3 regions of the Allorhizobium sp. nf9_anc genome follow, and region 1 is predicted to be linked to each of the others. Evidence: predicted binding sites of a transcription regulator. Region 1 holds the regulator's gene; each other region holds the start of a gene.
The links. Region 1 encodes PhoB, which activates phosphate uptake and scavenging genes when phosphate is short. Its sites were predicted from a motif close to TGTCATNNANCTGTCAT; they were not measured.

Region 1 (5,242 bases):
CCGTGGCAAGGCAGGCGCCGAGCGGGAAGCCGCCACCGATGCCCTTGGCGACAGCCATGAGATCCGGCGTGATGCCTGCCCATTCATGAGCAAAGAGCTTGCCGGTCCGGCCGACGCCGCACTGGACTTCATCCAGGATCAGGAGCAGGCCATGCTCGTCGCAGAGGTCGCGCAAGGCGCGCAGCATTTCCACCGGGATCGGACGGATGCCGCCCTCACCCTGAACGGGCTCAACGAGGATTGCAGCCGTCGCATCGCTGATGGCTGCCTTGACTGCTTCCAGATCGCCGAAGGGCACCTGGTCGAAACCGGGGGCCTTCGGGCCGAAGCCTTCGAGATACTTTTCCTGACCACCGGCGGCGATCGTCGCGATGGTGCGGCCGTGGAAGGCGCCTTCCATCGTGATGATGTGGAACTTCTCAGGATGCCCCTTGGCAAAGTGATAGCGGCGCGCCGTCTTGATCGCGCATTCCAGCGCTTCCGCACCCGAATTGGTGAAGAAGACGCGATCGGCAAAGGTGACGTCCGTCAGGCGCTTGGCCAGAACTTCCTGGCCCGGCACTTCATAGAGGTTCGACAGATGCCAGACCTTGTCGGCCTGATCCTTCAGCGCGCCGACGACATGCGGATGGCCGTGACCGACAGAAGTTACTGCCACACCGGCTGCAAAATCGAGATATCGCTCGCCACTCTCCGTTACAAGCCAGACGCCCTCGCCTCGCTCGAAACGCAGCGGCGCCCGATTGTAGGTCTGGTAGAGCGGCGTAGCTTCGGCCATGGCTGTCACAATCCTTCTCGACGATCCGTCCGGGGACGGCGGGACGCCTCAGAGGTCCCGGAAAAATTAAAAATGCCGCCTCGCGGCGGCGGGGGCACTATCCGCATTCGCCCCTGCGATGTCAACGTTTTCTGCAGGAATCGCAGGAGTAGGCACGGATTCGGCCGACACGCGCAGCACGAGCGTCGGGGAAGATTCCACCTGTTGCATACTTGACTCACTCGGGAAGCAAGTTGGGGAAAACCGCGAAATCGATTCCAGATGATTCCTGCGACTCTTGTCACGGAGTCAGCCGACCTCTAGGTTAAATTTCATTAATAGATTGCATGCGGCGGAAGTGCTCACCGACAGTATCGAGGCGGCTTTGTTTCGGATTCGTTCGAAGCAACGGTGACGGATTCTGCCATCACAGACGCGAGCGGCGGAGAGAATTGGCATGACGACTATGCAATGGACTGATGATCGGGTCGAGAGACTGAAGCGGCTGTGGGCTGAAGGCCTCAGCGCGAGCCAGATTGCAGCACAACTCGGTGGCGTAAGCCGCAATGCCGTTATCGGCAAGGTGCACCGCCTTAACCTTCCCGGCCGCGCAAAGGCTGGCGGCAGCTCGTCTGCGGCCCGTCCGGCAAAGCGCCCGGCACAGACCCAGCGTCCGGCCACTTTCCAGAACCGTCCGGCGGCTAACACGACCACTCGCACGGTAACCCGCGCTGCCGGCGCAACCATGCTGAAGGAAGAGGTCGAAGTCGAAGCCTACGAGGAAGTCGAAGTTCGTCGTTCCCTCAACGTGGTTGTCCCGATCTCGCGTCGTCTGGCGCTGACGGAACTGACCGAGCGCACGTGCAAGTGGCCGATCGGCGATCCGATGAAGGACGACTTCCACTTCTGCGGCTGCGAAATCGCCGATAGCGCGCCTTATTGCACCTATCACGCGAAGCTCGCCTATCAGCCGGTCAGCGAACGCCGCAAGGCCGCCCGCTGATCCATCGGCAAGATCAAGACATGCAACGGGTCCTTCGGGGCCCGTTTTCTTTTTGGGCTCTTGCCTGAAACGAAAAGGGCCGCAGCGGATGATCCGTGCAGCCCCTCAATCGAAATAATTGGCTTACTCAGGCTTCCATGGAATAACCCGCGCCGCGCACGGTGCGGATGACATCCTGCATGTTGGAGAAGTTCAGCGCCTTGCGCAGGCGCCCGACATGCACGTCAACGGTGCGTTCGTCTACATAGATGTCGTGACCCCAGACACCGTCCAGCAGTTGGGAGCGCGAGAAGACGCGGCCCGGCGATGCCATCAGGAATTCCAGCAGCCGGAACTCGGTCGGCCCAAGGCGAACCTCGCGGCTCTTGCGATGCACGCGGTGCGTCTCGCGGTCGAGCTCGATATCGCCGCAGCGCAGGACGCTGGAGAGAACCTCGGGTTTGGCGCGGCGGAGCATGGCCTTGACGCGGGCCATCAGCTCCGGCGTCGAGAAGGGCTTGACGACATAGTCGTCGGCACCCGTTGCCAGGCCACGTACCCGCTCACTTTCCTCGCCACGAGCCGTCAGCATGATGATCGGCAGGCGCTCGGTCTCGGGGCGGACCCGAAGCCTGCGGCAGAGTTCGATGCCGGACACGCCGGGCAGCATCCAGTCGAGGATCAGAAGGTCCGGAACCCGCTCCTGCAAGCGGATTTCAGCCTCGTCACCCCTGAGGATCGTCTCGACTTCATAGCCCTCGGCTTCAAGATTGTAGCGAAGGAGGACCGAGAGGGCCTCCTCGTCTTCCACCACGGCGATTTTCGGCTGCATCAGGCATTAACCCCGCTGGACAACGTCACTCGGTGAGCGCGCCGACGGAAGAGGTCAGGTCTTCCTTCGGACGTTCACCTTCCGGCTGCGCACCGGTCGTCATATAGTAGATCGTCTCGGCGATGTTGGTCGCGTGGTCGCCGATGCGCTCGATGTTCTTGGCGCAGAAGAGAAGATGGGTGCAGCTGGTGATGTTGCGCGGATCTTCCATCATGTAGGTCAGCAGCTCGCGGAATAGCGAGGTGTAGATGGCATCGATCTCCTCGTCGCGGTCACGGATCGACTTGGCCTTTTCGGCCGAGCGCGTCGTGTAGACGTCGAGGACTTCCTTGAGCTGGGCCAGCGCCAGATCCGAGAGATGCTCGAGACCGCGGGCGAGCTTGCGCGGCACACCGGTCGCCTGGACGGCGACGACGCGCTTGGAGTTGCTCTTGCCGAGATCGCCGACGCGCTCGAGGTCGGCGGCGATGCGAAGAGCGCCGATGATCTCGCGCAGGTCGGAGGCAACCGGCTGACGCTTGGCGATGGTGATCACCGCCTTGTCGCCAATCTCGCGCTCCATGGCGTCCATCAGGACGTCATCGGAGATCACCTTCTGGGCAAGCGCCGCATCGGAATTCACCAGAGAACGTACGCTTTCGGCGACCATCTGTTCTGCCAGACCGCCCATTTCGGAGATGCGGCGCATCAGGAACTTCAGTTCCTCGTCGAAGGCCGAGTAGATGTGAGAGGAGCCCATTTGAAACGTCCTTGAAATTGAGTTCAACCGTGGATGACGTCGAGGCTCAGCCGAAGCGGCCCATGATGTAATCCTGGGTGCGCTGGTCATCCGGATTGGTGAACATCTTGTCGGTGTCGTTCTCTTCGACCAGTTCGCCGAGGTGGAACATCGCCGTGCGCTGGGAAACGCGTGCGGCCTGCTGCATCGAGTGCGTCACGATGACGATCGTGAAGTTTTCGCGCAGTTCGTGGATCAGTTCCTCGACCTTGGCGGTCGCGATCGGGTCGAGCGCAGAGCAAGGTTCGTCCATGAGGATGACTTCGGGGCTGACGGCCACGGCGCGTGCGATGCACAGACGCTGCTGCTGACCACCGGAGAGGCCGGTACCAGCCGAGTCCAGACGATCCTTGACCTCGTTCCAGAGACCGGCCTTCTGCAGGGCGGTCGCAACGATCTCGTCCAGGTCGGACTTGTTGCGGGCGAGACCGTGGATGCGGGGACCGTAGGCAACGTTCTCGTAGATCGACTTCGGGAACGGGTTCGGCTTCTGGAACACCATGCCGACCTTGGCGCGCAGCTGCACCGGATCGACCTTGGCGTCGTAGATGTTTTCCGCGTCGATCATGATGTTGCCTTCGACGCGGCAGCTCGCGATCGTATCGTTCATGCGGTTGATGCAGCGCAGGAAGGTCGACTTGCCGCAGCCCGACGGGCCGATGAAGGCCGTGACGGAACGGGGGCGGATGTCGATGTTGACATCCTTCAGGGCGTGCTTGTCACCGTAGAAGACCTGCACATTGCGGGCGGTGATCTTGGTTTCAGTCATAGGTGGCGCTTTCGTCGTGGTCATCTTAGTCGCGAGATTGTTCATCATGATACAGCTCCTTACCAGCGACGCTCGAAACGGCGACGAAGAATGATTGCGATCAGGTTCATCAGGATCAGGAACACCAGGAGGACGATGATGGCACCGGAGGCGCGCTCCACGAAGGCCGGGTCGCCACGCTGTGTCCAGTTATAAACCTGGACCGGCAGAGCTGAAGCCGGCTGGAAGAAGCCGTCCGGCGGACCTGCCGGGTATTCGCGTACGAAGGCGACCATGCCGATCAGCAGCAGGGGCGCCGTTTCACCGAGCGCGCGGGCGAGACCGATGATCGCACCCGTCAGGATGCCCGGCATGGCGAGCGGCAGGACGTGGTGGAAGATCGACTGCATCTTGGAGGCGCCGACGCCGAGGGCCGCATCGCGGATCGACGGAGGCACGGCCTTGAGTGCCGAACGGGTGGCAATGATGATCGTGGGCAGTGTCATCAGCGTCAGGACGAGACCGCCGACGATCGGCGCCGACTGCGGCAGGCCGACGAAGTTGATCAGCACGGCGAGGCCAAGGATACCGAAGACGATCGAGGGAACGGCCGCGAGATTGGCGATATTGACCTCGATCAGGTCAGTGAACCAGTTCTGCGGTGCAAACTCCTCGAGATAGATCGAGGTGGCGACACCGAGCGGCAACGCCAGCACCAGGACGATCAGCATCATGTAAGCCGAGCCGATGACCGCAATGCCGAGGCCTGCCGCCTCCGGACGCGTGTCGGATGCGTCGGGCGCGGTGAAGAAGCCCCAGTTGAATTTCGTCACCAGAATGCCGGCTTCCTTCAGCTGGTCTGCGAGGACGAGCTGTTCCGGCGAGACATTGCGATCGAGAGCAGCGCTCTCCATCGTCACGCGACCCTTGTAGTAACCATCGATACGGCCACCAGCGAGAAAGTCGAATGGATAGGTCTGGCCGATGACAGAGGGATCGGCGAGGACGAAGCGGCGAAGATCGGCGGCCGCTTCCTTCGAAATGAGCTCTGCTGCAGCCTTGGGCGTGAGACCGTCGGCAACAAGTCCCTTGTCTTCAAGAGCCTTGGCGACAGCCTGCTCGATGAGCGGCGCATAGCCAAAGGT
Region 2 (5,242 bases), 580 kb from region 1:
CCGTCAACGAGGCTGGTTGCCTGGAGAACGCCAACCTGGAAGTTGTCGAAGGTGGCGTAGTAGTCAACGTTGCCCGAGTCGCGGATCAGGCGGTCATAAGCGATGACCTTGACGCCAGCATCGGCAGCCTTCTGCAGGATGTCGGAAAGCGTGGTGCCGTCGATGGCGCCGATGACGAGAACCTTGGCACCCTTGGTGACCATGTTTTCGATCTGGGCGAGCTGGTTCGGGATATCGTCGTCAGCAAACTGCAGGTCCGGAGTGTAGCCGGCTTCCGTGAACAGCTTTTCCATTGTCTCGCCATCCGAGATCCAACGGGTCGACGTCTTCGTCGGCATGGAAATGCCGACCATACCCTTGTCCTGTGCGTAGGACATGGGCGCGAATGATGCGATGCCGATTGCGAGCGACGCAATCAGGGCGCCAAGTTTCTTCATGGTAACCTCCCTGGTCATACCGTGCGAGGCCAAGCTCCTCCTGGCACTCGCTGAAACAAGAACGGACGGCTGACACGGCAGCCCCCAGCTCCGTGGCGAGTCTTATCGTGGCCAATATACCGATCAAATGATTATTTTGACTTTCTGCATACCGTAGTTGATATGTGCTTAATGGCCGAGATTCATATCCACCGATTGCAGCCCAAGCATTTGAACCTGATCCGCTCCATCGCGGAGCTCGGTCAATTAAGCTTGGCCGCTCAGGCACTTGCGCTGACACAGCCTGCGGCTTCCCGCATGTTGGGGGAAATTGAGCGCTATGTCGGCTCACCAATTTTCGTCCGCACACCGAAGGGCATGGAGCCCACGGCTGTCGGGAGCGCGCTCGCCCGCCGGGCTTTGAACGTGCTTGAGGAAATGCGCGAAGCAGCAAGAGAAGTGGAAGCAATCCAGCGGGGCCTGACGGGTAAGGTCAGGATTGGCGCGGTCACAGGCGGCGCCGTCGGGCACGTCGTTCCTGCCATTCGTGCCCTGAAGGCAGAAGCCTCGACCGTCGACATTCACGTCGATGTCGCCCCCAGCGGCGAAATGATCCGGGACCTCCTGTCTGGCCAATACGACTTTGTCCTGGGGCGCATCCCCGCCGGCATCGACGCTAGGCAGTTTCATGTCGAAGGCGCGACCATGGAAGAAGTGGAGATCGTCGTCCACCGCAGCCATCCCCTGGTCAATGTCGACCGGCTGAACATTTCGGACATGACGCATTTCCCCTGGGTGATGCAGGCCCCTGGCACGCCTCTGCGTCAGGCGGTCGAGAATGTCTTCATCGAGGAAGGCGCCCCGATCCCCCGCAACATCGTCAACACGACCTCGCTGCTGGTGATGATTGCCATGCTCGCCTCCTCCAACGCGATTGCGCCGATGTCGCGGGAAGTTTCAGACCTTCTCTGTCGGCAGACGCCGGTCGGCGATCTGACGACGCTCCGACTGGACACACCGATCGAGGTGACGCCGTACCACCTCATCACCTTAAGCGGTAAACGACTGTCGCCGATCGCAGCACGCCTGCGCGAACTTTTGCTTGGCCACTTCCTCAGCCGAAGCCGCTAAGGAGGGCAGCTCCGGACAGAGCCTGTCCGTCGAAGCTTGCAATTTCGGGCATGTCAGGCACACTGTCACCCATCCGTCATGAATCGGAGCTCGTGGAGCATTGATGACAGAGCAGCCGGAAGGGCAGCGCCGCGACGACGAGGGTGCAGACAGAAGCGCCACTCCCGTTGTTGACCTGGGTGTCTACAGACAATCGCTCGACCCTCTACCCGTCACCTTTCACCGTCGCGAACTCGACGCCATCCTCTGGATCTACGGCCGCATGGTCGGAGATGGCGAGTGGCGCGACTACGCGATCGATCACCTGAAGGACAAGGCGGTGTTTTCCGTCTTCAAGCGATCGGGCGAATATCCGCTCTACCGGATCGAGAAGAACCCGAAACTTGCAGCCAAGCAGGGCGCCTTCTCCGTGGTCGGCACGGACGGACGGATTCTCAAGCGTGGGCATGACCTCCGCCAGGTTCTGAAGGTCTTCGACAAGGCGCTGAAAGCTCTGGACTGAGGCTTAAGGCATCACGCCAGGATAGGTCGAAAGATCGGGCAAGGTCGTATTGCCCTCACCCAGCGCCTTTTGCATGAAGACGGTATCGAGCCAGAGCCCATGCTTGAAACCGGTCCCCACCATTCTGCCCGAAAACTCGAAACCACAGCTGCGATGAACCGCCATGGATGCCTCGCTGGCACCGCCGATCACCGCGACCATCTGTCGGAAGCCCGCTGTTTCGCAGCGGTCGAGTAGCGCGTTCAGCAAGGCCTTTCCCACGCCCCGGCCACGCGCGGATGGATGGATGTAGATGGAATCCTCCACCAGCCATCGATAGGCCGGACGCGTCCGGAAGGCTGAAGCATATGCGTAACCCGCAAGAGAACCTTGCTCGTCGACAGCCGCCAGGTAGGGATAGCCCTTTGCCTTGAGCGCTCGATATCTCTCGGTCATTTCCAAAAGATCGGGAGGCACTAGCTCGTAGCTCGCCGTTCCGTTCGCCACCGCATCGGCATAAATCAACGTCACCTCTGAAAGATCGTCGGGGGTCAGGTCACGTATGTCGAGGCTCATGCAGTTGCTCCGTTCGGAATGGTCCTTATTTCCATGATGAAAGAGGGCAGACAAGCCTTTGGGTGTCACGGTGACACGGCGATCGGCCAAGCGACATTCGCTTTTCGCCAAAGCCGGCGGCCTGTCGGCTTGACTCGCGCTGAAAACCTTGTAATCCCTCGCCGCGAAGAGGAATTCGGTCCATGCACGCTTTCGGGCAACCCATTGCGGTCTTCCACCTCCTGCAGCAGTCTGCTGCCGGCGGCGCATGCCATTCTCTTGCATCCACGACCAAGGCCAAAACGACGACGAAAACCGTCTGACGTCTTCGGCCACCGCTCTCTCCCCGGCACGGCCGGGGACAAGGAAGGTTGCGTCCTGTCGCGAGCTTCCCCCTCACCATCCGCGGAGAGACAGAAAGAGAGCATAGACATGGGTTTCAAGATTGCAGTCGTAGGCGCCACCGGCAATGTCGGTCGCGAAATGCTGAACATCCTTTCCGAACGCGGATTCCCGGCATCGGAAGTCGTGGCGCTCGCCTCGGCGCGTTCGCAGGGCACCGAAGTCTCTTTCGGGGACAAGGTTCTCAAGGTTTCCAACCTCGACAATTACGATTTTTCCGACACCGACATTTGCCTGATGTCGGCCGGCGGCACGATCTCCCAGAAGTGGTCGCCGAAGATCGGCGCGCAGGGCTGCGTCGTCATCGATAACTCCTCGGCCTGGCGCTACGATTCCGAAGTGCCGCTCATCGTGCCCGAGGTCAATCCGGACGCCATTGCCGGGTTCAAGAAGAAGAACATCATCGCCAACCCGAATTGCTCGACTGCCCAGCTGGTCGTGGCTCTGAAGCCGCTGCATGATTTCGCGAAGATCAAGCGCGTGGTGGTTTCGACCTACCAGTCCGTTTCGGGCGCCGGCAAGGAAGGCATGGACGAACTCTTCACCCAGACCCGCGCTGTCTTCGTGGCCGACCCGGTCGAATCCAAGAAGTTCACCAAGCGCATCGCCTTCAACGTCATCCCGCACATCGATAGCTTCATGGAAGACGGCTATACGAAGGAAGAGTGGAAGGTACTGGCCGAAACCAAGAAGATGCTCGATCCGAAGATCAAGGTAACCTGCACGGCCGTGCGCGTACCGGTCTTCATCGGCCACTCGGAATCGGTCAACATCGAGTTCGAAAACGAAATCACCGCCGATCAGGCCCGCGACATCCTGCGCGACGCCCCGGGTTGCTTGGTCATCGACAAGCATGAGAACGGCGGCTACATCACCCCGCTCGAATGCGCCGGCGAAGACGCGACCTACATCTCGCGCATCCGCGAAGACGCAACTGTCGAAAACGGCCTCAACATATGGGTCGTCTCCGACAACCTGCGTAAGGGCGCTGCTCTGAACGCGATCCAGATTGCTGAGCTTCTGGTCAATCGCGGGCTGATCAAGCCACGCGCCGCCGCCTGAGACAACAATCCTAAGGCTTCCGGGTTCGGCCCGGGAGCCTCAGCTGGACCTTTCAGCTGAAAGTGATCCGATTTGAGAGGTCGGGCGCCATACATTAGCGTGAGATGGATGACAGCATCCGCTTTCACTGGCATGGTGCCGCCGATTCGTACCCATTCAAAGTCCGTTATGAGGCATCAATGCGACTGACTTCCACTCTGTCGGCAGCCCTGGTTTCCGTAGTCGCCCTTTTGGCCGGCACGCAATCCGCGGCAGCGGCCGCCTGCAGCAATACATCCGCCGGCTTTGAGGAATGGGCTGCTGCCTTCAAGCAGCAGGCCGAAGGCCAGGGCTTCAGCCCGCGCATGCTCGACAAAGTCTTTTCGAGCGTGAGCTACAGCCGCAGTACGATCAGCGCCGACCGCGGCCAGAAGAGCTTCAAGCTCTCCTTCGATCAGTTCATGCAGAAGCGTGGTGGCCAGACGATCATCAATCGCGGCAAGACGATGAAGAAGAACAACGCCGCTTTGTTCTCCCGTCTCGAGCAGCGCTATGGCGTGCCTGCAGGTCCGCTGATCGCCATCTGGGGCATGGAGACCGGCTTCGGCTCCTTCCTCGGCAAGGAACACACCCTGTCGGCTGTCGCCACTCTGGCGTTTGATTGCCGCCGCAGCGAGTTCTTCACCGACCAGTTCTACGCCGCTCTTGAGCTCGTGCAGGCCGGCAATCTCGAAGTGAACGCCAAGGGCGCCGCCCACGGGGAAATCGGCCAGACCCAGTTCCTGCCGCGCAATGTCGTTCGCTACGGTGTTGACGGCGATGGCGACGGCCACATCGATATGGTGCGTTCGCGTTCCGACGCGCTTGCCTCGACCGCGAACTTCCTGCGCGGCCATGGCTGGCAGCCGGGCGCCGGTTACCAGCAGGGCGAGCCGAATTTTGTCGCTATTCAGGGCTGGAACGCCGCGACCGTCTACCAGCAGGCGATTGCCCATATCGCGGCCCGGATCGACGCAGAATAACAAACGCAATGCGGCGGCTGATGGGCCGCCGCATACTTACTCAGAGATGTAAGACAGCGCACCCGCCCTCAGGCGGCCGCGTCGACATCCAGCCGGGCAAAATCCTGGCTCTTCGGATCCATCAGCCAAAGCTCGCCATTGCTGATGTCGAACCATGCGCCATGGATGCGCAGCTTCCCCCGCTCTTCGAGGAT
Region 3 (5,242 bases), 2.1 Mb from region 1:
ACTCGGCTCGGAATGCCGGGTTTTTCATGAGCTTCTTTTTCAAGGCCACAAGCTTTGCCATTCTGCACCTCAGTTGATCTCGCCCACGCAAACTCCAGCGCCCCAACGGGGTTTTCTGCATTTGTTGACCAAAACAAAAAGCACACCTAAGCGATGTCAAACGGAGTGCGCACCAGGCTATGGACAGTCTCACCCTTAAGCAGAAAGAGCTTCAAGCGCTCTGTCAAGGATACCCGTGTTAACCGCAGAGTTGGGGCGATTGTAATCAATAAACGCCTTGAGATCACCGACAGTAATGTCGCCTATGATCAATCTTGGCTGACCATCCGAAAATGTCCCATAATTCCGCATGTCAAAAAGAGAATTGACGAGATCGGCATTCGCCTGGTCGGAGTTGACGTTGCCGTCCTTGTCGTAAATGACGCCATCCTTGATCGTGCCGCCGGTCGCCTGCTCATACAGACTGATATCTGACGGCAAAAGCCAGTCAGCGGGATTAACGACACCGCTCGAAAGAGCCGCCGCTAGAGCCGGGCTTGCCATTCCTGCCGTTGTCGGAATGCGGCTCAGCGGGGCACCATGCGTGTTCAAGGCATTGGCGGAGAGCGTCATGTTGAGATTCTGATGTGCAGTGCTTCCGGAGACCCCTGGAACAGCGGCATTCGGCGCATCCGTGCCTGTGATATCTTGCCAAGCCTCGCCAGCCTCTTTGGACAAGGCTGAATACTGCGACGGGATTGGCATGTTGTATCGGTTGGAAATTTCCATGACTGACCTCGACCTCCAAGTGGCTTCAACCAGCAGCGCTATCGCTCAACACTTGCGCGAGACTGTCAAATCAAACAACCTATCGGATGGATTTAGAGCTCACCACGTCGGCTTGTGAAACTTGTGCCAGTGTTCCGCAATCTCGATCCGCTTCGGCACCCAGACCTTCTCGTGGCTGGTGACATAATCGATAAACCGCGCCAGCGCCGCAGCCCTTCCCGGTCGCCCGACGAGGCGGCAGTGGAGGCCGACCGACATCATCTTCGGGCTGCCGTTCTTTCCCTCATCGTAAAGCACATCGAAAGCGTCCTTGAGATAGGTGAAGAACTGATCGCCGGTGTTGAAGCCCTGCGGCGTGGCAAAACGCATGTCGTTGGTCTCAAGCGTATAGGGGATGATCAGAAAGGGCTTGCCCTCGAGATCCGGCACCCAGAACGGCAGGTCGTCGGAATAATTGTCGGAGGAATACAGGAAGCCGCCCTCCTCCATCACGAGGCGCAGCGTATTGTCAGAAGGCTTGCCCTGATACATGCCGAGCGGATGAGAGCCGGTCAGTTCCTTGTGCAGGCGCACCGCTTCGCGGATGTGCTCGCGCTCGACGTCTTCTGGAAAATCCTTGTATTCGAGCCAGCGATAGCCGTGGCTGGCGATCTCCCAGTCCGCCTCCTTCATCGCCGCAACCGCTTCGGGATTGCGCGCCATGGCGAGCGTCACGCCGTAGACCGTCACGGGCACCTTGCGCTCGGTGAACATGCGCCAGAGCCGCCAGAAACCCGCGCGTGAGCCGTATTCGTAGATCGATTCCATGTTCAGATTGCGCTGGCCGGGCCAGGGCTGGGCGCCCACGATTTCCGACAGCAGGTTTTCCGAGGCCGGATCGCCATCGAGAATGCAGCTTTCGCCGCCCTCCTCGTAATTCACCACGAACTGCACCGCGATCCTCGCATCACCGGGCCATTTCGGATCGGGAATGTCGCGGCCATAGCCGATCAGGTCGCGGGGATAGGGGGCAGTCGTCATCGGTTCACCTCTCGTGTTTTCACGCGAGGCTATTGGCGACGATGGCAGCTGTCGAGATGGAAAAAGCGGAATTTGCTGCAGCGCAAACCGGTCAGGCGATCTTGCGGCTGGAAACCCGCCCCAGCGGATGCAGCGAATGCACGGTAAACGGCGCGCCACGCTCAGTCTCGACAAACAGCGCGAGATTGGTCACCACAACAGGCTCGGCGAGCACAGGATCGAAATGCGCCTTCAGCCCCTGCTCGATGCGTGGGAAATCTCGCGCCAGAAGCGGCCCCGTCAACGTCATGTGAAAGCGGAATTCGTCCATCACGTAAGGATGGCCCCAGCGGCTGAGATTGCTGAACTGCGGTGCCGACAGCCTCTCAGGATTGCGCCGCTCGATCTCGACTTCGGAAAGCGGTGCCCGGAAGCCGTCAAAGGCCTGAACGATCGAGGCTGCGAGATAGTCGACCGACGGGCAAGGTCGCTCCAGAATGAGGCCGTAGACGTCACCGATGCGACCGACCGTCAGCCCTTGCAGCATGACCGGCTCCATGCGCCCGGCAAAATGCATCAACTCCCGCAGCAAGGCCGGTTCGGTGGATCCTTCGCTCAGGCGGAACGGTGCCTTGAAGGTGGCGTGGAAGCCGAAGCGACGGGGCAGCGCCGTGTGAAAGGCAATCTCGTGCACGCCGAGACCTTTCAGCCCCGGATGCTCTTCCGCCTCGCCGGAAAACACGTTGCGACCGAGCCAGCGCGCCGCTGCATCGGCAAGCGGATCACGGGCAGGCGGCGTAAAGCAGATGGCATAGCGCATGTCGAGCACCTCACACTGGCTCGCTTCGGAACTTTAGCAGTTTCCGTTACAACCCGGTGGATAGGTGATTTGCATGACAGTATCACGAAGCGGGCAAAAGGATTTTCGGCCTTTGCACAGCAGGAATCCCCGTGATTTCAGGGTATTTCGGTAAATTCCTCATCGACTGACCGGCCAACTGCCACCGAAACGTGATGAGAAAGCGAGAAGCCGTGAGGCAGCGGCAATGCCTGCCCAGCAATCGCATCGAGCGCGGCATCGGCCAGCAGATGGGCAATGCCGAAACTCACCTTGAAGCCGCCGGTCAGCGCATGGATATGCGGATGATCCGGATGCGGACCGACCATCGGATCCCGGTCGACCGCCTTGGGGCGCAGCCCCGCCCAGCGTTCGACAACTTCGGCTCCCTGCAAGACCGGCGCAAGCTCCCTCGCCTCGGCGATCAGGGCATCCAGCTGCGCATCCGTTGAGAACGGGTCATCGAAACTGTTTTCGCTGGTGCTGCCGATCGCAACATGCCCTCCCTCATGCGGCACGACATAGAGACCGTCGAGGTAAACCAGGGGAAGATCGGCCGGCAGATCTACCTTTAGGAGGGCCGCCTGCCCCTTGACGCCCCGGCCAAGCGGCTTGCGGACGGACGGACCGATCGTTTCAAGCAGCGGAAAGGAGCCGACGCCAGCCGCGACCAAGAGAGCACCGAAACCGACAGACGCCCCATCGGCTGTCACCACCTGCCGCGCGCTGGCATCGATCGATTGCACGGCAACACCTTCGAGGATCCGCACACGGCCCGTGCGCTCCAGCCGCGCCCGGATCGACGCGGTGAGCGCGCGCGGCGAGACCCGCCCCGCGAACCGGTCAAAGACAAGACCCGCCTCTGTGAAGCGCCGCGATGGCCAGTCGGCAAACGGGCTTTCCTCGATGACGGACCACGCGAAGCGCCTGCCCTGCTGGTTCCAGTTCGTTTCGGCCTCCAGCGAATGCCGCTCGGCAATCGGCCGCAAATGCGGCTTCGGCAGCGGGATCAGCCGCCCGCAGCGGCGATAGCCGGCCGAAAGACCGGTCTCGGCTTCAAGCTCGGCGATCTCCGCCTCCAGAGACAAGAGGCCGTCGAACTGCAACTGCTTCTTCTCGTTCCAGCGATCCGGCATATGCGCCATCAGCGCGCCAAGCAGCCCACCGCTGGCGCCGCTTCCGGTTCTATCGCCGTCGATCAGGATCGTCTCGATACCTCGGCGCTCGGCTTTCAGTGCCGCCCAGAGGCCCATGATGCCGCCGCCGATGATCACGAGATCGGCGCGGAATTGACCTGACATCGCTGCCGATTTATCGGACATGGTCATGACCCATTCAAATTATCCGCCCGGCACCGGCGACACCCAGGCACCGCTCGCCTGGCACGACGGCGATATGCCCTTTTCCACAGCCTTTGGCGATCACTTTTATTGTCAGACGGACGGTCGGCTGGAATGCGGCCACGTCTTCCTCGCCGGCAACGGTCTGCCGGAGCGGTGGCAGACGGCCGAGACCTTCACCATCGGCGAACTCGGCTTCGGCACCGGACTGAATGCCTGCGAGACCTGGCGCCAATGGAAGGAGCATCGCCGTCCCGGCGCGCACCTCCATTTCGTCTCCTTCGAGCTATTCCCCATGCAGGCGGAAGAGATCGACCGCGCCCTCTCCCGCTGGCCCGAGATTGATGCAGAACGGCAGGCGCTGGTCTCGCTGTGGCCTTCGGATCCGTCCGGCGTGGTCACTGTCGACCTCGACGCACAGACCCGACTGTCCGTCGTCTGTGGGGATGCATTCGAGAACCTGATGGCAAGCACGCTGACCTTCGATGCCTGGTTCCTCGATGGCTTTGCGCCCTCGCGCAACAGCGCCATGTGGTCAGCGGAATTGATGCAGCGGGTCCACGATACCACACGGCTGGGCGGTAGCTTCGCCACCTATGCCGCTGCCGGCTTCGTTCGGCGCAATCTGACCGCCACCGGCTTTGATGTCGAACGGCGCCCTGGCTTTGCGGGAAAGCGCGAAATGCTCTGCGGTGTCAGGCGTCCCGCCTGATCAGCCTTCGGCGGCCGCGGCGCTCACCGGCCTGCCACTCCACTGCTCGATCTTGCGCATCAAGAGCTCCGGCGAAATCGGCTTGGAGAGGTAGTCATCCATGCCAGCCGTGAGGCAGGCCTCGCGGTCGCTTTCCAGCGCATGGGCGGTGACGCCGATGATCGGGATGCGATAGCCGCCGCGACGGGCCTCTTCGCTGCGGATCAGGCTCGTCGCCTGATGGCCATTCATGACCGGCATCGAGACATCCATCAGGATCAGGTCCGGCGGCTCGCTGCGCCAGGCCTCGACGGCCTCCTCGCCATTGCCGACGATCCGATAGGCGATGCCGCTGCCGGTCAGTATTTGTCGAAAGACGATCTGGTTGACCGGATTGTCCTCGGCTATCAGCACTCTGAGGGCGCTGTCATCATGAAAGACTGGAGCCGCAGGAACGGGTTCAACCGGCAAGGCCGGCCGCACGGCAGCAAGAGAAGCCGTCGGCGACATGGGACGCAAACGAGCGGAATTCACCCCGTGCACCCGCGCTGTGCGCACAACATCAATGATTGCCCCGCGCAACACATTGGCCCGCGCCGGCTTCAT

Region 2: the regulator PhoB is predicted to act here: its motif matches at 1,611-1,627, upstream of AC02Y0_RS19205 (DUF2794 domain-containing protein).
Region 3: the regulator PhoB is predicted to act here: its motif matches at 2,661-2,677, upstream of AC02Y0_RS03960 (DUF1045 domain-containing protein).

The regions. Positions count from the first base shown of each region.
Region 1 covers NZ_CM150481.1:3,358,576-3,363,817, forward strand. Annotated here, with positions in the region: gene AC02Y0_RS16370 (acetylornithine transaminase) at 1-778, opposite strand, end outside; gene AC02Y0_RS16375 (GcrA family cell cycle regulator) at 1,224-1,760, shown strand; gene phoB (phosphate regulon transcriptional regulator PhoB) at 1,888-2,571, opposite strand; gene phoU (phosphate signaling complex protein PhoU) at 2,597-3,310, opposite strand; gene pstB (phosphate ABC transporter ATP-binding protein PstB) at 3,357-4,142, opposite strand; gene pstA (phosphate ABC transporter permease PstA) at 4,178-5,242, opposite strand, start outside.
Region 2 covers NZ_CM150481.1:3,937,709-3,942,950, reverse strand. Annotated here, with positions in the region: gene chvE (multiple monosaccharide ABC transporter substrate-binding protein) at 1-437, opposite strand, end outside; gene AC02Y0_RS19210 (LysR family transcriptional regulator) at 609-1,547, shown strand; gene AC02Y0_RS19205 (DUF2794 domain-containing protein) at 1,651-2,049, shown strand; gene AC02Y0_RS19200 (N-acetyltransferase family protein) at 2,053-2,604, opposite strand; gene AC02Y0_RS19195 (aspartate-semialdehyde dehydrogenase) at 3,016-4,047, shown strand; gene AC02Y0_RS19190 (lytic murein transglycosylase) at 4,227-5,048, shown strand; gene AC02Y0_RS19185 (carbonic anhydrase) at 5,117-5,242, opposite strand, start outside.
Region 3 covers NZ_CM150481.1:870,602-875,843, reverse strand. Annotated here, with positions in the region: gene AC02Y0_RS03970 (hypothetical protein) at 196-768, opposite strand; gene puuE (allantoinase PuuE) at 868-1,788, opposite strand; gene AC02Y0_RS03960 (DUF1045 domain-containing protein) at 1,880-2,587, opposite strand; gene AC02Y0_RS03955 (NAD(P)/FAD-dependent oxidoreductase) at 2,725-3,933, opposite strand; gene mnmC2 (tRNA (5-methylaminomethyl-2-thiouridine)(34)-methyltransferase MnmC2) at 3,932-4,657, shown strand; gene AC02Y0_RS03945 (response regulator) at 4,658-5,242, opposite strand, start outside.